One region of the Rhodococcus parequi genome, then DNA from elsewhere that is predicted to be linked to it. Evidence: riboswitches for the same ligand, from Rfam matches in the RefSeq annotation. Region 1 holds a riboswitch; each other region holds the start of a gene.
The links. Region 1 has a riboswitch for cobalamin ahead of ABEU20_RS24835 (CbtB domain-containing protein). Riboswitches for the same ligand answer to the same signal wherever they lie in the genome.
Positions count from the first base shown of each region.

Region 2: it holds a riboswitch for cobalamin, as region 1 does, so the genes downstream of both, metE (5-methyltetrahydropteroyltriglutamate--homocysteine S-methyltransferase) here and ABEU20_RS24835 (CbtB domain-containing protein) in region 1, are expected to answer to the same signal.
Region 3: it holds a riboswitch for cobalamin, as region 1 does, so the genes downstream of both, ABEU20_RS13250 (ABC transporter substrate-binding protein) here and ABEU20_RS24835 (CbtB domain-containing protein) in region 1, are expected to answer to the same signal.

Region 1 covers NZ_JBDLNV010000004.1:538,973-546,317, reverse strand. The annotation lists gene ABEU20_RS14270 (response regulator) at 1-163, shown strand, start outside; gene ABEU20_RS14265 (class I adenylate-forming enzyme family protein) at 339-2,015, shown strand; gene ABEU20_RS14260 (DsbA family oxidoreductase) at 2,078-2,836, shown strand; gene ABEU20_RS14255 (CbtA family protein) at 2,838-3,650, opposite strand; gene ABEU20_RS24835 (CbtB domain-containing protein) at 3,641-3,754, opposite strand; cobalamin riboswitch at 3,782-3,999, opposite strand; gene mhuD (mycobilin-forming heme oxygenase MhuD) at 4,079-4,393, opposite strand; gene ABEU20_RS14240 (alpha/beta fold hydrolase) at 4,464-5,210, shown strand; gene ABEU20_RS14235 (HhH-GPD family protein) at 5,217-6,107, opposite strand; gene ABEU20_RS14230 (carbonic anhydrase) at 6,196-6,822, shown strand; gene ABEU20_RS14225 (hypothetical protein) at 7,002-7,345, shown strand, end outside.
Region 2 covers NZ_JBDLNV010000004.1:194,976-202,320, forward strand. The annotation lists gene ABEU20_RS12665 (cytochrome P450) at 1-385, shown strand, start outside; gene ABEU20_RS12670 (phosphotransferase family protein) at 454-1,599, shown strand; gene ABEU20_RS12675 (DUF7064 domain-containing protein) at 1,584-2,696, shown strand; gene ABEU20_RS12680 (ABC transporter substrate-binding protein) at 2,742-4,355, shown strand; cobalamin riboswitch at 4,516-4,693, shown strand; gene metE (5-methyltetrahydropteroyltriglutamate--homocysteine S-methyltransferase) at 4,858-7,119, shown strand; gene ABEU20_RS12690 (Ig-like domain repeat protein) at 7,318-7,345, shown strand, end outside.
Region 3 covers NZ_JBDLNV010000004.1:326,503-333,847, forward strand. The annotation lists gene ABEU20_RS13225 (S9 family peptidase) at 1-822, opposite strand, end outside; gene ABEU20_RS13230 (phosphoribosylaminoimidazolesuccinocarboxamide synthase) at 824-1,708, opposite strand; gene ABEU20_RS13235 (MDR family MFS transporter) at 1,982-3,400, shown strand; partial or broken gene ABEU20_RS13240 (ABC transporter substrate-binding protein) at 3,547-3,708, shown strand; gene ABEU20_RS13245 (ABC transporter substrate-binding protein) at 3,735-4,604, shown strand; cobalamin riboswitch at 4,673-4,885, shown strand; gene ABEU20_RS13250 (ABC transporter substrate-binding protein) at 4,917-5,903, shown strand; gene ABEU20_RS13255 (FecCD family ABC transporter permease) at 5,900-6,958, shown strand; gene ABEU20_RS13260 (ABC transporter ATP-binding protein) at 6,955-7,345, shown strand, end outside.

The DNA of each region.
Region 1 (7,345 bases):
CACCGTGCTGGCGGAGGGGGAGTCCAATGCCGATATCGGCCGCCGGCTGTTCCTGGGGGAGACGACGGTGAAGTCGCACGTGTCGGCGATCTTCGACAAGCTCGGGGTGCGCAATCGGGTCGAGGCCGCGCTCCAGGCCTACCGGGCGGGCTTGGTCGTCTGACCTGGACGCTCGCCCGGGAAAGGTGGGGTTCGTCTGATTTCCGCAGGTCGTGCGCTATCGGATGGTCCGCGACTCGCGCAAGTAACTGGACCGTGATAAATCTAGTGACCTAGATCACACATTCAGTGGAGTGGCGGCTGTCGGGGACGTCGGATCGCGAGACCAGGGAGGGCACATGGGGAGCCTGAAGATTCACCCTCAGATCCGCATCGACGAGTACACCAAATCCGGTGTCTGGACCCGGGACACCGTCCAGCAGTTACTGGCAGACAGGGTGCGCGAACGCGGAACCCAGCTCGCGATCGTCGACCCCGTGGACAAGTCCGACTACGTGGACGGGGTTCCCGGCCGGATCACCTGGGCCGAGTTGGACGGCGAGGTCGACCGACTCGCGGCGTTGCTGCTGCACGCCGATGTCCGTGCCGGTGAGGTGATCGGCGTCCAGCTGCCCAACACCATCGAGCAGATCACCGTCGTTCTGGCTGCCTGGCGGATCGGGGCGATCGTGTCCCTGCTGGCCGTTCACTCGACTGAACCCGAGATCGTCGAGGTCTGCAACGAATCCTGCGTGAGCGCCTTCGTCACCGCGTCCAGGATCGGTTCCAATCACGTTGCCGAACAGGTGGTCTCGGTGCGGACGCAGATTCCGACACTGCGGACGGTGCTCTCCTACGGCGTCGGCGTACCGGACGGCGTCGTCCGGATCGGTCACGGCGTGCCGACCGCCGCGGACGCGGCCGAGGTCGCCGCGCATGTCGCCGCCACCGACGTTGCGATCGACGACTGCATCGCGATCTGCTGGACCTCCGGTACGGAGGGTCTCCCCAAGGGGGTTCCGCACGCTCACTGTGAGTCCCTCGCCCACGCGCGCGGCGTCGTCGAGGCGGCCGGTCTCACCGCCGGCGACGTCGTTCTCAATCCGTTCCCGATGACGACCGCCGCGGGGATCATCGGGACGATGCTGCCGTGGCTGTCGACCGGGTGCGTCCTGGTCCAGCACCAGCCGTTCCGGCTGGATGTGTTCCTGCGCCAGATCGCCGACGAGAAGGTCACGTACACGGCCGGACGACCGTCGATGCTCGCAGCCGTGGAACTGCGGGAGGGCGGGGCGGTCGACCTGTCCACCCTCACCCGGGTGGGGGTGGGCGCGGGACACCTGACCCCGGAGACCGTCCAGCGCTGGCGGGAGCGGCACGGCGTCGACCTGGTGAACTTCTTCGGCACCATCGAAGGGGTGAGCCTGCGGTCGGACCCGGCCGCGCGCTCGGTGGAGCGGCCGCACTCGCTGCTGTATCCGCGCTCGGGCGGAGGGTCCGTGCTGAAGTTGGTGGATCAGCAGACCGGTGCCGAGATCACCGAGCCCGGCGTACTGGGTGAGCTGCGAGTAAAGGGTCCGACGGTATTCTCCGGCTACCTCAATCCCGCCCGTGACCGTGACCCGTTCGATGCGGACGGTTTCCTGATGACCGGCGATCTGTTCGTGATCGACGGGCCCGACGACGCGTACCTGCGTTTCGTCGACCGGGCGTCGGACATCATTCGCCGCAACGGGGTGCGAATCGGGTCGGTCGATCTGGAGGCGCTGATCGCCGAGCATCCGGCGGTGTCGGACGTGGCGGTGGTCGGCTGCCCCGACGGCCGGTTGGGTGAGCAGGTGGTCGCGGTCGTGTCGTGCCTGCCGGGGGCCGCCATCAGCCTCGAGGAGATCGGGCGGTTCCTCGAGGATCGCGGTATCGATCCGGGCGAGACACCGCAGCGCCTCGTCATCGCGAAGGGGCCCGCGGGGTTGCCGAGGAGCAGCACGGGAAAGATCCTCAAGCGCGTTCTGCGACGGGAACTCGAACGGGGCTGACCGGGTCCGGCGGTGGGCGCGGAACAAGACGCGCCCACCGTGTGTTCGAATGCCTCGTGACCATCGAGAGCAATGTCGGCGCCGTGACCGCCGAGTCCGAGTCCGCCGCGCCGACCGCCCTGATCGAGGTGTGGTCGGACATCGCCTGCCCGTGGTGCTACATCGGGAAGCGCCGCTTCACGGCGGCGTTGGACCGGTTCCCGCAGCGAGACCGGGTGTCGGTGGTGTGGCGCTCGTACCAGCTCGCACCGGACACCCCGGTGGGGGCGCGACGCGGCGAGCTCGAGGCTCTCGTCGAGCACAAGGGCATGCCCGCCGACCAGGTCCGTCAGATGTTCCAGCATGTCGCCGCGACGGCGGCGGCCGACGGGCTGGCCATGGATTTCGACACGGTGATCGCCGCCAACACGTTCGACGCGCACCGTCTGCTGCATCTGGCGGGGGAGCGGCGGGACGCGTTGCTGGAGGCGCTGTTCCGCGCCCACTTCTCTGACGGGAAGGTGATCGACGACCGCGCCGACCTGGTCGAGGTCGCGGCGAGCGTCGGGATGGACGCCGACGAGGTGGCCGCGGCGCTCGACGGCGATGCCGGCGCGGACCTGGTGCGGGCCGATCTCGCGGCGGCCGGACAGCTCGGGGTGTCGGGCGTGCCCTTCTTCGTCGCGAACCGCCGCCTGGCGGTGTCGGGCGCGCAGCCGCAGGACGTCTTCACGGAGTTGCTGCGTCGGGCACTCGAGGACGCCGACGCCGAAGGCATGGATGCGGGTGCAGCCCCCGGCGGGGATGCCGAGGGCTGCACCGACGATTCGTGCGCGGTCTGAGCTAGCGGATCGCCCGCCGCCCAGCACGTTCGGTGAGGAACGCGAACGCCAGTCCCAGTGCCAGCCAGAGTGCTGCCTGGGTGGCGAGCGACGAGATACGGAACTGCCACAGCAGCGTGGCGGGGAAGTCTTCACCGACCTCGTCGATGCCGGGCAGCGCGAGGTAGCCGACGGTGACCACCGCGAGGAACGCGGCAACCTGTCCGATGACACGGGTCGTCACCAGGCCCTGATCCCGCAGCGCACGCCCGGCGTAGACGGCCGCTGCAACGGCGAGCAGGCCGAGGAGCACCGAGGCGAGCCACAGCAGGGTCCGCTCGTTGATGGTGTCCGGGTCGCCCACCGCCGGTGGGTTGGCGGGGTACTTGAAGAACGGTACGGCTTCGATTGCGAGCCAACCGCATCCAGCCACCACGATGGCGAGGGGGGTACCCGCCATCGTGGTGAACCGGCGTGCGTAGTGCACGACTACCGCGAAGATCGCCCCCAGCGCCAGCCCGGCGAGACCGGTGGCGAGGAACAATCCCACGCGTTGACCGGTACGGCTGACAAGGGCGTCGTCGCCGTGTGAATGACCCTCCGGCTCCGTCGATTCCGTCTCGTGGCCGTGTGGGGCGGTCTCGCCCGCAGCGTGATCCGACTCGACCGGGGCGGCAGCGGACTCCTCGATCTCGATCGCGGCCTGTACGTGCGGCTCGCCGAGCGCGAATGCGACGACGCCGCCCAGCAGGCCGGCGATCAGGCCGGCCAGCAGTCCGCGGAGAAGGAGGGTCCTGAGGCTGTCGGTGACGGGCGTCAGTGTGTTCAGTGGCACGGCAGGCCCAGCAGGTGTCGGCCGTCGTGCATCAATTCGTGCATGTACATGCCGCTGCGGGAGATTGCGCCCTGGTCGAACCCGACCAGGTAGAGCGCGAGCATGGCGAGCAGTACTACTGCTGCCGCGATGAGTGCGACAGTGGCCGAATCGGCCGACTTGTCGGGTGAATAGGCGATTGCCATCGGTGCCTCCTGGGGATTACGCGTCCCGCTAGGTCCATGCGATGGCCGGGGTGTCTGGCTTTCGAGGGCGGACCCTCGATCACAGTGGCGCGACCGCTCCGGAATGGCACCGGATTACCGTCTTCCATCGCTCTGTCGAGCGAACTTTGGCACCCCGCAGGTCACGGTGTCAATCGGAGGACCGACACCGTGACCGTTATGTCCGTTATCGACGCTGTCTGCGTCCGAACCGAGTGTGGTGGGTCAGGATTCGGACTTCGCCGCCACGTCGAGGACCACCTCGAACTCGAGCAGCGAGGCCCCCGTCGCGACGGGCTTCGCGCGCTCGCCGGCATGGGCCTCGCGGGCCGGGCCGTTCGCCCACGCCTGGAACGCCTCGTCCGACTCCCACTGCGTCACCACGAAATAGCGGGCCTCGCCCTTGGTCGGACGCAGGAGCTGGAACCCGAGAAAGCCGGGGGAGTTCTCGACCGCGTGGGCGCGGTTCGCGAACCGCTTCTCCAGTTCGGGGCCGGCGCCCTCCGGGACCTCGATTGCGTTGATCTTCACGACTGCCATGCCCGCGAGGGTACTCCGGGCGGGCGCATGTCAGTCCCCGGACGGCGGACGTTCGGCTACCGTCGATCCCGTGTTGCACGACGAGGGTGGGACGGGGCGGCCGATACTGCTCCTGCACGGGTTGATGGGCAGTTCGCGGACGTGGTCGCGGCATGTTCCGTGGCTGCGCGAGCACGGCCACGTGTACACGTTCGACGCGGCCGGGCACGGGCGTCCGATCGACGGCGAGCCGACGACGGAGTTGTTCGTCGACGACCTCGCCGCGGCGCTCGGTGATCTCGACGGAATGGACGAGCCTCTCACCGTGATCGGGCATTCGATGGGCGCGCTGCACGCGTGGTGTTTCGCTGCCGCACACCCCGATCGGATTCGCGCCCTGGTCATCGAGGACATGGCACCGGATTTCCGTGGTCGCACCGCACAGGATTGGGCGGCAATGGTTTCTGCGTGGCCGCAGCCGTTCCCGACCGAGGAGTCGGTGCTCGAGTACTTCGGTGAGGTCGCGGGCCGCTACTTCCTCGACTCGTTCGACCGGCGCCCCGACGGCTGGTATCTGCACGGCACCGTCGAGACGTTCCGGGACATCTCGGAGGAGTGGGGCACCCGCGACTTCTGGGCGCAGTGGGACGCGGTCCGGGCGCCCGCCCTGCTGATCGAGGGCGAGTTCACGATCACCCCCGAGGGGCAGATGCGCCGGATGCTCGAGGGCCACGACGCCCGGTACGTGTGGGTGGCACAGGCAGGTCATCTCGTCCACGACGACCAGCCCGAACGGTTCCGGGCCGCGGTCGAGGAATTCCTCGCCTCGCTCGGCTGACAGCGGTCAGCGACCGCCCTCGCCGGCCAGCGCGAACAGTCCGTCCTCGGTCTGTTCGATCAGACCGTCGACCAGCAGTGAATCCAGGGCCCGGTCGCGCTGTCCCGGGTCGCTGAGCCACACCAGGTCGAGTAGTGCACGCTCGACCGGGCCGCTGCTGCCCCGGAGTACGTCCATCAGCTTCCCGCGGACCTGGCGATCGGTGCCCGCGAACTTCTGCACCTTTCTGGGCTCGCCGGTGTACGCGGGACGTCCCGCCTCCACCCAGGCGCACCGCGGCAGCGGGCAACCGCCGCAGTCGGGAGTGCGGGCGGTGCAGATGGTCGCGCCGAGTTCCATCAGTGCGGCGGAGAATCGGGCGGCGCGCTCACGAGTGCGGGGCAGCAGTGCGTCGACGTCGGCCATGTCGCGCTTGGCCGACGGGTTACCCTGATCCGCCCGGCCGTGAACGGCGCGGGCGACGACGCGTCGAACATTGGTGTCCACCACGGGAACCCGCTGCCCGTACGCGAAGCACGCGACCGCGCGGGCGGTGTAGTCGCCGATGCCGGGGAGGCTCAACAGAACGTCGACGTCGGTCGGCACCACGTCGCCGTGCGCGCTCGCGAGCACGCCCGCGCACTCGTGCAGGCGCAGTGCCCGCCGCGGGTAGCCGAGCTTGCCCCACGCGCGCAGGACGTCGGCCTGGCTCGACGCCGCCATCAGCGACGGCACCGGCCAGCGGCGCACCCACTCCTCCCAGATCGGGGCGACGCGGACCACCGGCGTCTGCTGCAGCATGATCTCGCTCATGAGGATGTGCCAGGCGGTGACGCCGTCGCGGCGCCAGGGCAGATCCCGCGCCTGTTCGTCGTACCACCGCAGCAGCGCCGCACTGTCCACCGAGGCCGAAGACACCGAAACTCTCACCCTTCTCCGTTGACTATCGAGCTTTCGTCGTCGGTCCAACCGAGACGGCAGACGGCGGAGGGTGCACAATTGCCTCATGCCCAATTCCAACCCGATCTCCGCTTGGAAAGCCCTCAAGCAGGGTAACGAGCGTTTCGTCAGCGGTACCCCGCTGCATCCGAGCCAGGGTATTGCCGACCGTGCGAAGTTGGTCGACGCCCAGCATCCGACCGCGGTGATCTTCGGCTGCGGCGACTCCCGTGTCGCCGCCGAGATCATCTTCGACCAGGGCCTCGGCGACACGTTCGTCGTCCGCACCGCCGGTCATGTGATCGACAGCGCGGTTCTCGGCTCGATCGAGTACGCCGTCGCGGTCCTCGACGTTCCGCTGATCGTCGTGTTCGGCCACGACAGCTGCGGCGCCGTGAAGGCCTCCCTCGACGCCCTCGACACCGGCGCCATTCCCGCCGGCTTCATCCGCGACGTCGTCGAGCGTGTCTCGCCGTCGATCCTGATGGGCCGCCGCGAGGGCCTGACCACGGTCGACGAGCTCGAGGGCCGCCACGTCGTGGAGACCGGGTCGCTGCTGATGCAGCGGTCGCGGATCATCTCCGAGGCCGTCGAGGCCGGCAAGTGCGCCATCGTCGGTGTCACGTACAAGCTCGCGGAGGGCGACATCAAGCTGCAGAGCGTCGTCGGCGACGTCGGCGAGACCGTCGACTGACATTTCCGTCGAAACAACCCCGGAGTGGTTCGTCCGCTCCGGGGTTGTCTGCGTCGGGCCCTCGGCACGGCCCCGGTACGGCAGCCGGAACCTCCTAATACACGGTCCGGCAGCGTCGGTGGAGCGACACGCCGGGGCTGCTGAGGCGGGGACCGGGCGGGGGCAATTACGGTTGACTCGTGCTTGAACCGAACGGACCGTTGCCCCCGGAGATCTACTGGCGTCGGCGGGCGCTCGCCATCGGCGCCGCCGTCGTGGTGCTCGCGCTGATCGTCTGGATCGTCCTGTCCATCGGTGGTGGGGACGACGACTCCGAGTCGACCGCTGCCGCGGCCACGTCCGAGCTGACGGAATCGAGCGAGCCGCCGGCGACGTCGGAATCCGCGGACCCGTCGGAAACCTCGAACGCCGGTTCGTCCTCCACGACGACGTCGGCGAGCAGTACCACGGCGGCCAACCCGTCCAAGGATTGCGCCGACCAGTCGCTCGCGCTCAAGGTGACACCGGATCAGCCGCAGTACAA
Region 2 (7,345 bases), 340 kb from region 1:
GATCATCCGCTGGGCCAGCCCCGTGCTGTCGTTCCAGCGGACCGCGACCCGCGACACCGAACTCGGCGGCCGCACCGTGCGGAAGGGCGATCGGGTGGTGATGCTGTACGCGTCCGCGAACTACGACGAAACCGTCTTCGAGGAACCGCGCCGATTCGACATCATGCGATCCCCCAACCCGCATCTGGCCTTCGGTGGTACCGGGGCGCACTACTGCCTCGGGGCCAACCTCGCGCGACTCGAGGTGGAGTTGATGTTCGACGCGATCGCCGATCAACTCCCCGACATCACCATCCTCGGTCCGCCCACCCGCATGCGTTCGGCATGGCTCAACAGCATCAAGGTGCTCCCGGTCGACTACGGAACCTGCCCGGTCGCCCACTGAGTCTTGCCCGTTGAGTCCTGCCCACCGACTGTTGCCCACTGTTGCCCACCACGGCAGAAGGAAGACGAATGACTGCCCGCTCAGTTGTGCCGAGTGGAGTGAACACGGACGTCACGACCACCGCCACCGACATCGCGACACTGCACCGCAGCCTCGAGGGCTGGATTCGGGCCCGGCTCGCGACGTCGACCGCCCGGGTCGCCGATCTGCGCATGCCGACGGAGTCCGGCATGTCGAGCATCTCGGTGCTGTTCACCGTCGAGTGGGACGAACACGGGGCCCGCCACCATGCCGATCTCGTCGCCCGGCTGGCCCCCGAATCCACCGCGCTACCCGTGTTCCCGGGATACGACCTGGAACGTCAAGCCGCCGTCATGCGCGTCGTCGCCGCCCACAGCACGGTACCGGTGCCCCGTGTGCGGTGGATCGAATCGTCGTCCGACATCCTGGGGCAACCGTTCGTCGTGATGGACCGCGTCGAGGGTGTGGTCCCGGTCGACAATCCCCCGTACGTGTTCGGCGGCTGGTTGCACGAGGCCACCCCGACGCAAAGGGATGCCCTGCAACGCGGTTCGGTCGACGTGCTGGCGGGAATCCACTCGATTCCCGACCCGGACTCGCTGCTGCCGGAGCTCGGGCGCGGCGCAGCCGACGACGCTCTGCGCACGCACGTCGACAACGAGCGCGCGTACTACGAGTGGACGCGCCGCGAGGACGGGCTGCGGATCCCACTGCTGGAGCGGGGGTTCGACTGGCTCGAGGAACACTGGCCGGACGCCCCGTCGGAGCCCGTGCTGTGCTGGGGAGACTCTCGCATCGGCAACATCATGTATCGAGACTTCGCGCCCGCCGCCGTCCTCGACTGGGAGCTCGCCGCACTTGCTCCGCGTGAGGTGGACGTCGGTTGGTTCATCTTCTTCCACCGGATGTTCCAGGACATGGCGGAACAGTTCGACCAGCCGGGTCTCCCGCACCTGTTCCGCCGCGCGGACGTCGTCGCTCGATACGAGGAATCGACCGGTGTGGAACTGCACGATCTCGACTTCTACCTCGTCTACGCGGCGGTCCGCCACGGCATCATCATGTCCCGGATCAAACGCCGCTCCATCCATTTCGGCGACAGCGCGGCACCGTCGGACCCCGACGAGTACATCCTGCACCACCACACGCTCCGCCGGATGATCGACGGCGAATATTCATGGGAGGCAAAGTGAACCCGGATCCGCTCGACGAGTTCCCCATTCATCAGTCACCGCTGTCGATGGCGCGCGTCGCCAGCAGCGACCGCAACTTCTACGACCGCTACTACTTCAACGGCCACGACCGCACGGGCGACATCTTCCTCGTCAGCGGGTTCGGCGTGTACCCGAACCTCGGCGTGCGCGACGCATTCGTCACCGTGAGGCGCGGCGAGATCCAGCGGTCGGTGCGGTTCTCGGATGCTCTCGACGCCCGCTCCCTGGACGTCGAAGTGGGCGGGTACCGCCTCGAGGTCGTCAAGCCGCTGCAGACCGTCCGGCTGATCTGCGATCATCCCGATCTGTCGGCGGACCTGGTGTGGGAAGGCGCGTTCCCGTCGGTCCTCGAAGAGCACCACGAGCTCATGGCCGGCCCCCGGCCGTCGCTCGACGCGAGCCGCTTCGCCCAGGTCGGAAGTTGGTCCGGAACCCTGAGCGTCGACGGCACCGACTTCGCCGTCGACCCTGCGGTGTGGACCGGCAGCAGGGACCGGTCGTGGGGGATCCGCCCCGTGGGCGAACGCGAACCGCTGGGCAGGATGGCGGACGAACCGGTCGGTGGATTCTGGTGGGCGTACGTCCCGCTGCGGTTCGACGACTACGCATTGATGCTCATCGCGCAGGAGGGGCCGGACGGGCATCGGACACTGAACCACGCGACCCGGACGTTCACGGACGGCCGCGTCGAGCAGCTCGGCTGGCCGCGTTTCGAGATCGACTACCGCAGCGGTACCCGCACCCCCGAATCGATCCGGATCCACCTCACCACCGCAACCGGCGAGCCTCTCGTGGTCGACATCGATCCGCTCGGATTCGTCGTCTTGCAGATCGGATCGGGATACGGCAGTGACCCGGAGTGGAATCACGGGCAGTGGCGGGGCCGCGGCTGGAGCTCGTCCTCGCTCTACGATCTGACCGATCCCGCACTGGCACCGCGGATTCCGCACGGCACAGTCGAGCACATCGCCCGCGCGACGTGCAACGGCGACGAGGGCTGGGGCATGTTCGAGCACGGCGTCGCCGGCCGTCACGACCCGTCCGGATTCCGCGACGGACGCGCGATGGCGCCGTAGGAATCGTTTCCCAATCACGCAGTCTCGGAACGGAAGAAGGATCGAATGACACGATCGTCACTTGTTCGGTGCGGCAGGGTGTTCACAGCGTTGGCCGCCGCGACGGTCCTGGTGGCCGGATGCGCAGGCGAGGGTTCGACCTCGGCGACCGACGCCTCCGATGTCACGACGGGCCTGGTCGGCGAGCAGTCCGACGGGGGCGACCCGGTCTCCGGCGGCACGCTGTCGTACGCGACGTACAACGCGGTGAGCAGCCTGGATCCGGCCGACCGGCAGGACGGCGGCGCGACCGGCGGCACCGAGATGGCGGCCATCTACGACGTCCTCGTGCGCTACGACACCGCGTCCAAGGAGTACCAGCCGCACCTGGCACAGTCGCTGACGCCCAACGGGGACAACACCGTCTGGACCCTGAAGCTGCGCGACGGGGTGGCGTTCACCGACGGCACCGTGCTCGACGCGGCGGCGGTGCAATGGAGCATCGACCACTACCTCGAGAAGAAGGGCACCCACACGCAGGTGTGGAAGGTGACGGTCGACAAGGTCGAGTCGCCCGACCCGTCGACGGTCGTGTTCACCCTGAAGCAGCCGTGGAACGAGTTCCCGATCATGTTCACGACCGGGCCGGGCATGATCGTGGCGCCCTCGTCGATGGCGAAGGGCACCTTCACCCCGATCGGCGCCGGACCGTTCACGGTCGAGAAGTTCGCCTCCCAGAACGAACTGGTGCTGGCCGCCAATCCGGGCTACTGGGACGGCAAGCCGAACCTGGACAAGTTGCGGTTCCCGGCCATCGTCGGCGAGCAGGCCAAGCTCGACGCGTTGCACAGCGGCGGCATCCAGGCCGCGTACCTGCGTGCTGCGGACACCGTGCACGACGCACTCGAGGCCGGGGACGTCGGCTACGTCTACACCGCCAGCATGGGTGGTGTGCAGGTACTGAACCAGCGCGAGGGACGCGCGGCGTCGGATCCGCGGGTGCGTGAGGCGATCGTCAAGGCACTGAACCCCGAAACGTTCAACGAGCGCGGCGAGGGCGGCTTCGGCATGCCGGGCACCGACATGTTCCAGTCCTGGTCGCAGTGGCACGGAGACGTGTCCGGCTCCACGTTCGACCCGGACACCGCGAAGAAGGTCCTGGCCGAGGCCAAGGCCGACGGCTACGACGGCAAGCTCACCTACGCGGGCCTCAACGAACCGGGCGCGCAACGCCGGGCACTCGCGATCCAGTCGATGCTGCAGGCGGTCGGGTTCACCGTCGACATCGTCTACAACAGCGGCATCAACGACCTGGTCAAGATGATGTACGCCAAGCACGATTTCGATCTGGGCGAGTCGGCGTTCAACGTCCTCGACGAGTCGCCTTTCATGCGGATGTACGGCAACCTGGCGAGCACGTCGGCCTCCAATGTCCTGGGCTACCAGAACCCCGAGATGGACGCCCTCCTCGGCAAGCTGCAGTCCGCGTCGAGCGACGACGCCCGCCGTCAGGTCCTCGAGGACATCCAGACACTCGTGAACGAGACCAACCCGATGATGGTCCTCGGCGCCGGTAAGTACTTCATCCCGTGGAGCAAGAACGCGCACGGCATCACGCCCAGCGCCGACGGCGTGCTGCTGTTCGGAAACGCCTGGCTCACTCCGGATTCGGCGTCGTAGCACCAACCGCACATTCCGCTACTCGATCCTCGATCGGGCGGACTCCACCACGGGGTCCGCCCGATCGTCGTTTCCGAGGGCCTATGCTGGACGGTGCAGCTGGTTCGCCGGGTGCGGTCGTGAGGAGCCCCGAAGACCGCCGCCGGCGTCGAAGCATCCGTGGTCGTCAGACCGGCGGATGTGAGAGGGAACCCGGTGGAAATCCGGGACTGTCCCGCAGCGGTGAGTGGGAACGACCGCCGTCATGAGCACTGGACCGACAGGTCCGGGAAGCGACGGCCAGTAGGTTTCGCCGGGTCGATTCCCGGCCGAGCGCCCGCGAGTCCGAAGACCTGCCGACTGTGTCGGGCACGCCGTGCCCGACGGTCCACCGCCTCGTGGAAAAGGCGAGATGGGCGATGCTCGGCACTTCGTGCTGCCCGCTGGCGGGTGCACCCAGGGCTCGCTTACGTTCTCGTCTGCCGGCGGTGACCATCCACGCTGTGAGCAACTGGAGAACGACGTGACATTCGCTTTCACCGCAACCGTGCTGGGCTCCCCGCGCATCGGGCCCCGCCGCGAGCTGAAGAGGGCCGTCGAGGCCTATTGGGCGGGGAACCTCGACGCCGCCGCACTCGAGGCGGTCGGCAAGGATCTGCGCCGACAGGCCTGGGCCGAACTGACCTCGGCCGGGATCGACTCCGTCCCGGTGGGCACCTTCTCGTACTACGACCAGATGCTCGACACCGCCGTCATGTTGGGCGCGCTGCCCGAGCGGGTCGCGGGGATCGACGACGAACTGGACCGCTACTTCGCGGCCGCGCGCGGCACCGACACCGTGCCGCCGCTCGAGATGACGAAGTGGTTCGACACCAACTACCACTACCTGGTCCCCGAGATCACCGCCGCGACCAGTTTCGTGCTGAACGCGGCCAAGGTGCTCGGGGAGGTCGCCGAGGCCCGCGCCCTCGGTGTTCCGGCCCGCCCGGTGGTCATCGGACCGGTCACCTTCCTACTGCTGTCGAAGTTCGACGACGGCTCCGCGCTAGATCGCCTGGACGAGATCGTGCCGCTGTACGCGGATCTGCTGAGCCGCCTCGCGGACGCGGGCGCCGAGTGGGTGCAGATCGACGAGCCGGCGCTGGTGGCGGACCGGACCGACGCCGAGCTGGCCGCGACGCGGTCGGTGTACGACCGCCTCGCCGCGCTCGACCACCGTCCCGCGATCCTCGTCGCGTCGTACTTCGGTGACCTCGGTGCGGCGCTGCCGGTGCTCACCTCGACCGGCATCGAGGGCATCGCCGTCGACCTCGTCGCCGGCTCCCTCGACGCGGTGATCGCGACGCCGGATATCGAACGCAAGCACCTTGTCGCCGGCGTCGTCGACGGACGCAACGTCTGGCGCAACGGGCTGGACGGGTCACTCGCCACACTCGAAACCCTGCGTGAGCGTGCGGGTTCGGTGGCGGTGTCCACGTCGTGTTCACTGCTGCACGTGCCTTACACGCTCGACGGCGAGGACGCGTTGGACGGCGCCCTGCGGTCGTGGCTGGCATTCGGTTCCGAGAAGATCGGCGAAGTCGCCACTCTCGCGACCGGCCTACGTTCGGGACGCGACGCGATCGCCGCCGAACTGTCCGAGGCGCGTGCGGCGGCCGCCACCCGCGCCGCCGATCCGCGACTGCACGACGACGCGATCCGCGATCGCCTCGCCGCCCTGACGGATGCCGACCGCACCCGTATCGCGGCGGCGGACCGTCGTGCCGTCCAGGCGAGTGAGCTGCCGCTGCCGCAGTTGCCGACCACCACGATCGGCTCGTACCCGCAGACCACCGCGATCCGGGTGGCCCGCGCGGCGCTGCGCACGGGCGAGATCGATCAGGCCGAGTACGTCCGCCGCATGCGGGCCGAGGTGGCCGACGTGATTGCGCTGCAGGAGAAGCTGGGCCTGGACGTCCTGGTCCACGGCGAACCCGAACGCAACGACATGGTGCAGTACTTCGCCGAGCAGCTCGACGGCTTCTTCGCCACCGCGAACGGCTGGGTGCAGTCGTACGGCAGCCGCTGCGTCCGGCCGCCGATCCTGTTCGGCGACGTGCGCCGCCCCGAGCCGATGACCGTCGAATGGTTCACGTACGCACAGTCACTCACCGACAAACCCGTCAAAGGCATGCTCACCGGCCCGGTGACGATCCTGGCGTGGTCGTTCGTGCGCGACGACCAGCCGCTCGCCGAGTCCGCCGACCAGATCGCCCTCGCGATCCGTGACGAGACGATCGATCTGGAGGCGTCCGGCGCGAAGGTCGTCCAGGTGGACGAGCCCGCGCTGCGCGAGTTGCTGCCGTTGCGCGCCGCCGACCAGCCGGCCTACCTGGACTGGGCCGTCGGAGCCTTCCGGCTGTCGACGGCGGGCATCGCCGACACGACCGCGATCCACACGCACCTCTGCTACTCCGAGTTCGGTGAGGTGATCGGGGCCATCGCGGGCCTCGATGCCGACGTGACGTCGATCGAGGCGGCCCGCTCGCACATGGAGGTGCTCGACGATCTCAACGCGGTCGGCTTCGACCTGGGCGTCGGGCCGGGTGTCTACGACATCCACTCACCGCGGGTGCCGTCCGTCGACGAGATCGCCGCGTCGCTGCGCGCCGCGCTGAAGGCCGTTCCGTCCGAGCGCCTCTGGGTCAACCCGGACTGCGGGCTCAAGACGCGCGGCCCGGTCGAGGTCGAGGCGTCGCTGCGCCACCTCGTCGAGGCCGCGCACGCGGTGCGGGCCGAACTCTAGGAGAACGAGTCCGGTGTCCCGGCCGGGACACCGGACTTCGCCCCAGTTCGAGGGCTTCGTCGGGCGAATTTCGAGCGAATTCGGGTCCGTACCCGAGTCCGATGCCGTAGCGTCGGCCGAAATCCCGTCTTGGACATCTGTCCACCTGGCGGCCCGGGGCATCTGAGAAGGAGTTCGACAGTGTCGAGGAAAAACACCTTGCAACGACTCGCAGCGGGCGCCGGCA
Region 3 (7,345 bases), 210 kb from region 1:
GGGGTTCGCCGACTCGAGGATCCAGCCCTCGGTGGTGACCTTCGACCCGAGCCAGATCATCAGGTACTTCTCGCTGCGCGTCGAACCGACCGCCACCCAGTAGCGGTCGTCCGGCTCGTGGAAGACCTGGACGTCCTCGTCCCGTCCGGTACCGAGCTTGTGCCGCCACACGGTGTCGGGACGCCACGACTCGTCGACCGTGAGGTAGAAGATGTGGCGGTGGTCGATCGCCCACGTCGCGCCCGGCGCGGTGTTGGGGATCTCGTCCGCCAGCAGTTCACCGGTGACGAGGTTCTTGACCCGCAGGGTGTAGCGCTCGTCGCCGATCACGTCCACCGAGTACGCCAGCAGTGTGCCGTCGTGGCTCACCGAGAACGCGCCGACGGAGAAGAACTCGTGCCCCTCGGCCTCGGCGTTGCCGTCGAGCAGCACCTGCTCGCCCTCGATCGCGGTGTCGGCCGACAGCTCGGGCGGCGTCCAGTCGTCCGGCCCGGCGATGGGGCACCGGCAGTTGACGCCGTACTGCATGCCCTCGATGGTGCGGGCGTAGTACCACCAGTCACCCAGTCGCGTCGGCACCGACATGTCGGTCTCCTGCGTGCGCGACTTGATCTCCTGGAAGACCTTCTGCCGCAAGGGCTCGAGATGCTCGAGCTGCTGCGCGGTGTAGGCGTTCTCCGCCTCGAGGTACTCGATGACCTCCGGGTCCTCCTTGGCCCGCAGCCACTCGTAGTGATCGACGAACGTGTCCCCGTGGTGGGTCCGCTCGAGTGGGACGCGCTTGGCGACCGGAGGTGGAGTTGGCGTCGAGGGCACAGTCATCTCAGCCCACCCAGTCCTCGAAGGACAGACCCGAGATGCGCTCGTAGGCCTCGATGTAGCGGGCGCGGGTCGCGTCGACGATGTCCTGCGGCAGCGGCGGGGGCGGCGTGTCCGATGCGCGGTCCCACCCGGACGCGGGGCTGGTGAGCCAGTTGCGCACGAACTGCTTGTCGAAGCTGGGCTGCACCTTGCCGGGCTCGTAACCGTCGGCCGGCCAGTACCGCGACGAGTCGGGCGTCAGGACCTCGTCGGCGAGCACCAGGTTGCCGTCGGCATCGAGACCGAACTCGAACTTGGTGTCGGCGAGGATGATCCCGCGATCCCGCGCGAAGCTGGCGGCGCGGAAGTAGATGTCGAGGGTGTCGTCGCGCAGCTTGACCGCGAGGTCCTGGCCCACCTTGTCGACGACGGTGGCGAAGTCGATGTTCTCGTCGTGGTCACCCAGATCGGCCTTGCTGGCGGGTGTGAAGATCGGCTCGGGCAGCTGGCTGGCCTCGACCAGACCCTCGGGCAGCGCGACACCGCACACCGCGCCGGTGCTGTTGTAGTCCGCCAGGCCCGAGCCGGTGAGATAGCCGCGGGCCACGCACTCGACCGGGAGCATGGTCAGCTTGCGCACGACCAGCGCGCGGCCGAGGACCTCCTCGGGGATACGCTCGTCGAGCGGATCGCCGGCGAGGTGGTTGGTGCCGCCGAGCTTCTCGAAGAAGAAGACGCTCATCGCGGTGAGCACGCGACCCTTGTCGGGGATGGGCGTGGTCAGCACGTGGTCGTAGGCCGAGATCCGGTCACTGGCGACCAGCAGCAGGTGCTCGTCGTCGATCGTGTAGAGATCGCGGACCTTGCCGCCGGCCAGGTGGGTGTAGGACTCGAGTGAAGGACGCACGTCCCCAACCCTATCGGTCGCCCGAATCGGCGCATCTCGCCACACGCGTCTGCCCCGTTCTGTCCGCCGAACCCCGCTTCTCACGATCAACTTCCCTCCCCCCTCCCGCGTTTTGCGCACTTATCGCGCGAATTCGGTCCCCGAAAGCGCGAAAAGTGCGCAAACGCGAGGGTGCGGGGCGCCGAGATAGGCGGGCGGGAACGGACGGGAATAGGAACGCGCTCGAGATCGTTAGCCTTGTTTCGGACTCGACTTTCGATCTGCAGGAGAGTGATGGCGACCGAGACTGCCACGAGAGCATCTGTGGGACTTCGCTCGGAGCGCGGCCCGATCCTGCTGTCGCTGATGCTCAGCACGTCACTGGTCGCGCTCGACAGCACGATCATCGCGACCGCGGTCCTGACGATCGTCGGCGACCTCGGCGGCTTCTCCCAGTTCCCGTGGCTGTTCTCGGTGTACCTGCTGGCGCAGGCCGTGTCGGTTCCGATCTACGGCAAGCTGGCCGACATGTTCGGCCGCAAGCCGATCATGATGCTCGGCATCGCGGTGTTCGCGATCGGATCGCTCCTGTGTGGCGTCGCGTGGAGCATGCCGGCGCTGATCGTGTTCCGCGCGATCCAGGGCCTCGGCGCCGGTGCGGTGCAGCCGATGAGTCTGACGATCGCCGGTGACATCTATTCCGTTGCGGAGCGCGCCAAGGTCCAGGGCTACATCGCGAGTGTGTGGGGCGTCTCGGCGGTGCTCGGCCCGACGCTCGGCGGCATGTTCTCCGAGTACCTGTCGTGGCGGTGGATCTTCCTGGTCAACCTGCCGCTGTGCGCCGTCGCGGCGTGGATGCTGATGCGGAACTTCGCGGAGGAAAAGGTCACCCGACGCAGTCGCATCGACTACCCGGGCGCGATCCTGTTGACCGGCGGCGCGGCGCTGATGATCCTCGGTCTCCTCGAGGGCGGGCAGGCCTGGGCCTGGATATCGCCCGCCGGCATCGGCGTGTTCGTCGCCGGGGCGCTGCTGCTCGCCGCGTTCGTCCTCGTCGAGCGGCGGGTGGCCGATCCGATCCTGCCGCTGCACATGCTCACCCGGCGGGTACTGGTCGCGAGCAGCCTGGTGTCGCTGTCGGTGGGCGCGATCCTGATGGGCCTGACGTCGTACGTGCCGACATTCGTGCAGGGCGTTCTCGGCACCGGCGCCCTCGTCGCGGGCTTCGCACTCGCGGTCCTGACGATCGGCTGGCCCATCGCCGCGTCTCAGGCGGGACGGCTGTATCTGCGCGTCGGGTTCCGGACGACCGCGCTGATCGGCAGTGCCCTCGTGCTAGCCGGGTCGGCGCTGCTCCTGCTGCTCGCGGACGGCTCCCCGGTGTGGCAGGTGGGCGCGACGTGCTTCGTCATCGGCTCCGGCATGGGCCTGATCGCGACGCCGACGCTCATCGCGGCGCAGTCCAGCGTCGACTGGTCCGAGCGCGGCGTGGTCACCTCCACCAACATGTTCGCCCGCTCGATCGGCAGCGCTGTCGGTGTCGCGGTGTTCGGCGCGCTCGTCAATTCCCGCGTCGGCGACTCCGCCGACCCCGATCCGACGGACCTCTCGGGCGCCATCCACCTGGTGTTCGTCGGCATCCTCGGGATCGCGGTGCTGCTGACGGTGTCGTCGGCTCTGATGCCGCGCGCCGAGAAGGCCCTCGCCGACTGACCGCGTCGCGCGACCGCGAGATCACCGCGCCGACGTGTGGCCGAATCCCGTTATCGGATGGCTTCTTCGGGAGAACCACGCCGCGCAGGCGGTGGATAGGTTGAGGCATTCCCCTTGCCGCGCCTATCAGATGGAGCACCACTTCCATGCCCGTGATCGAATCGACGAACATCGATACCCGCCTCCGAATCGGGAACCGCCACTCGAGCCTCCCTGCCTCCGCACGATCCGCACAGGACGTGGACCGCGAGTTCGGTGATCTCGTCGATGCCCTGACCCGACGCGGTTTCCTCACCGGTGCGGCCGGCCTCGGCGCTCTGGGCGCGCTGTCGGCGTGCTCGAACGGACCGGAGAGCAGCCCGACGTCCGACGCGTCGGTCGAGATCGTCGTGGGCGACGACCGATACCGGCTGCCGCGCGACCCCCAGCGTGTCGTCGTGCTCGAGGCGCGAGCCGCGCTCGACTTCGCCCTGCTCGCCGAGTATCCGATCGTCGCCACCAACTGGGACGACCAGTCGCAGCTCATGCAGAGGGTTCCCGCCGGGACGGAGCGCCTCGGCGGCACCAACAAGAACCGAACGCCGAAGCGATCCTCAGCTACGAACCGGATCTGTTGGTCGTGGGTCAGGGCTGGTGGGACTACTACCGGGAGCGCGGACTCCTGGGGACCGACATCGCGCCTGTTCTCGTCGTCGACCAAGGGACTCCCGGATCGGCGTGGAAGCGATCGATGACCGAGCAGTTGACGGCACTCGATCGACGCGACGTCGCCGACCGTGTGGTTGCTCGCTACAACGCCGAACTGGCGCAGGCGCGTGCCTCGATGGCCGGACTTCTCGACGGGAAGACCATCGCGATCGCGGGTGCGGACAAGGGACAGCTCTGGCTGCAGAACGACACGTTCGCGGTGTCGGTGGCGCGTGACCTCGGATTGAACGTGCTCACCGATCCCGCGCACGCCTCCGCGGACAACAGGGGAATCACCTTCTACGCGCTCGAACAACTCGACATCTTCGAGCAGGCGGATTTCGTCCTGTTGCAGAATCCCGACGCCGCCGAGGCCCAGTCCCCGACGTGGAAAAGGGTGCGCGCGGTCCGGGACGGTCATGTCGGGCAGCTGCGGTACGACCTCAACAGCGGTCTCGCACTGACCGCGATGGCGCTCGCCGCCGACATCGCGGAGCAGGTCCAGGTCATGCGCTGACGGCCCCGGACGGTTACGCACCGTCGTCCGCGCCCTCGACCGCGGAACAGCACGAAACCGACAAGGCCGACCATTGCCCGGGCAACGGTCGTCTATTCTTCACGATGTCGTCACGGTGTTCGGGAAGTCCGGTAGAAGCCGGCGCGGTACTCGCCACTGTGGGCAGGTACGTCGACTACTAGGGGTTCGACCCCAGCCACTGGATGTGAATACATCCGGGAAGGCGTAGTCGGCGGTCATCCCTGCCGAGCCAGGAGACCGGCCGTGACGCATAACTGCACGTTTTCCACGAGTCATGGAAGGCGGGTCGCTTTGCGTACCCCTATCTCTCGCCGAGTCATCTCCGCGGCGGCGGTGTCGATCGCCGCCGCCCTCACCCTCACCGCCTGCGGCGGGTCGTCGAACGACGACGCCGACACCGCGGCGATCTCCCTGCAGAACTGCGGCCGCACCGTCACCCTCGACGGTCCGGCCGAGCGGGCCGTCACTCTCAACCAGGGCGCCACCGAGTCGGCATTGTCGATCGGCGCCGAGGGGCAGATGGTCGGCACCGCATACCTCGACGACGCCGTCGCGCCGCAGTGGCAGGCCGCGTACGCGCAGGTTCCGGCACTGGACGAGAAGGACTACCCGAGCCGCGAGGCGCTGCTCGAGACCCGGCCGGACCTGGTGCTGGCGTCGTACTCGAGCGCGTTCGACGACAAGGCCGTCGGCTCGCACGAGTCGTTCGACGAGGTGGGCATCGCCACCTACGTCTCACCGTTCGGCTGCAAGGACAAGTCGAAGCGCCCGCCGGTCGCGTGGGAGTCGATCGCCACCGAGATCACCGACTACGGCACGCTGTTCGGACGTGAATCCGACGCCGACACCGTGGTCACGCAGATGCGCGAGACCCTGGCTGGCATCGAGTCCGCCGCGCCCGCGAAGGGCAAGACGATCTTCTGGTACGACAGCGGCACCGACACCCCGTACATCGGCGGCAACGCCGGCGGGCCGCAGCTGATCATCGACGCGGTCGGCGGCACCAACGTCTTCGCGAAGTCCGACGGCGCCTGGCTGGACGGGAGCTGGGAGACGGTGCTGGCCGCGAACCCGGACGTGATCGTGCTGGCCGACGCGTCGTGGGACACCGCCGAGGAGAAGAAGAACTATCTCCGGGGCGATCCCGCGCTCAAGGACCTGACGGCGGTGCGTGACGACGCGTTCGTCGTGGTGCCGTTCTCGGCGAGCACCCCCGGCCCGCGCCTGATCGAGGGCGCGTCACTGGTCAGCGAGCAGCTGGGCGGCGGCCGGGCATGAGCGTGCGCACCCGGGTTCCCGCCCGGGTAGCCGCGACGACCGCCACCGGTTGGTCGGCGGCGCTGGCCGCGCTGCTCGTGGTGAGCTGCGCGGCCGGTGTCGCGATCGGTGCCGCCGACCTGTCGATCGGCACCGTCGTCGAATCCATCGCCGGACGCCTCGGCATCGGGCCGGGCACCGACCTGCTGACCACGCACATCGTCGTCGACCTGCGGTTGCCGAGAGTCCTCGCGGCAGCGCTGGTCGGTGCCGGGCTGGCCCTGTGCGGGGCCGTGCTGCAGTCGCTGACCGGCAACGCGCTGGCCGACCCGTACCTGCTGGGCATGTCCGGCGGCGCCTCGCTCGGCGCGGTCCTCGCGCTCACGGCCGGCGTCGGTACCGTCGGCTTCCTGGGGATGGGCGCGGTCTCGGTGGCCGCGTTCGTCGCCGCGCTGGGGAGCCTGCTGCTGGTGTTCCTCATCTCGACGTCCCGGTCCGGTGCACTCCTGCCCGGACGGCTCGTGCTCGCCGGCATCGCGGTGGGGCAGTTCGCGGCGGCCGTGACCTCGGCGCTGGTGCTGCTCGGGGACCGCGACGCCGCGCACCGGGTGCTGCAGTGGACGCTCGGCTCGGTCGCGGGGGTGCGCTGGTCCGGGCTCGTCACCATCACCGTGGTCGTGGCGGTCACCACCGTCGTGATGCTGGCGCACGCGCGGGTGCTGGATTCGTTCGCGTTCGGCGAGCGCGCCGCCGCGAGCCTGGGCACCGACGTCGAACGCTCCCGCTGGGTGCTCTACGGCGTGGCCTCGCTGTGCACCGCCGCGCTGGTCGCGCAGGCCGGCGTGATCGGATTCGTCGGGCTCGTGGTCCCCCATGCCGCCCGAATGCTGGTCGGCCCGTTGCACGCCCGCCTGCTGCCCGTCGTCGCACTCGTCGGCGCGGTGCTGCTGGTGTGGGCCGACATCGTGGCCCGCACCGTGCTGCCGGGACGCGAACTACCGATCAGCATCGTCACTGCGGTCGTCGGGGTGCCGGTGTTCGTCCTGTTGCTGCGACGCCGAGGGGCCCGCTCATGAGCCACCATTCCCCCGAGATCCGCGCCGAGGCCGTCACGTGGTCGGTGGACGGCACCACGATCCTCGACGCCGTGACCTGCCGCGCACCCTCGAGACAGGTCACCGGGCTCATCGGCCCCAACGGTTCCGGCAAGACGTCGCTGCTGTCGGCGATGGCCCGCCTCACCCGACCCGACCGCGGCCGCGTCATGGTCGGCGACGAGCCCGCGACCGAGATGAATCGTCGCGAGTTCGCCCGGACCGTCGCTCTGGTGGAACAGCATTCGGCCACCGAGCTGGAGCTGACCGTGGAGCAGATCGTCGAGCTCGGGGCGATCCCCCACCGCGGCGGCTGGGCCCGGCCCGCCGCCGTCGGCACCGCCGACGTGGTGACCGAGAGCCTGGCGA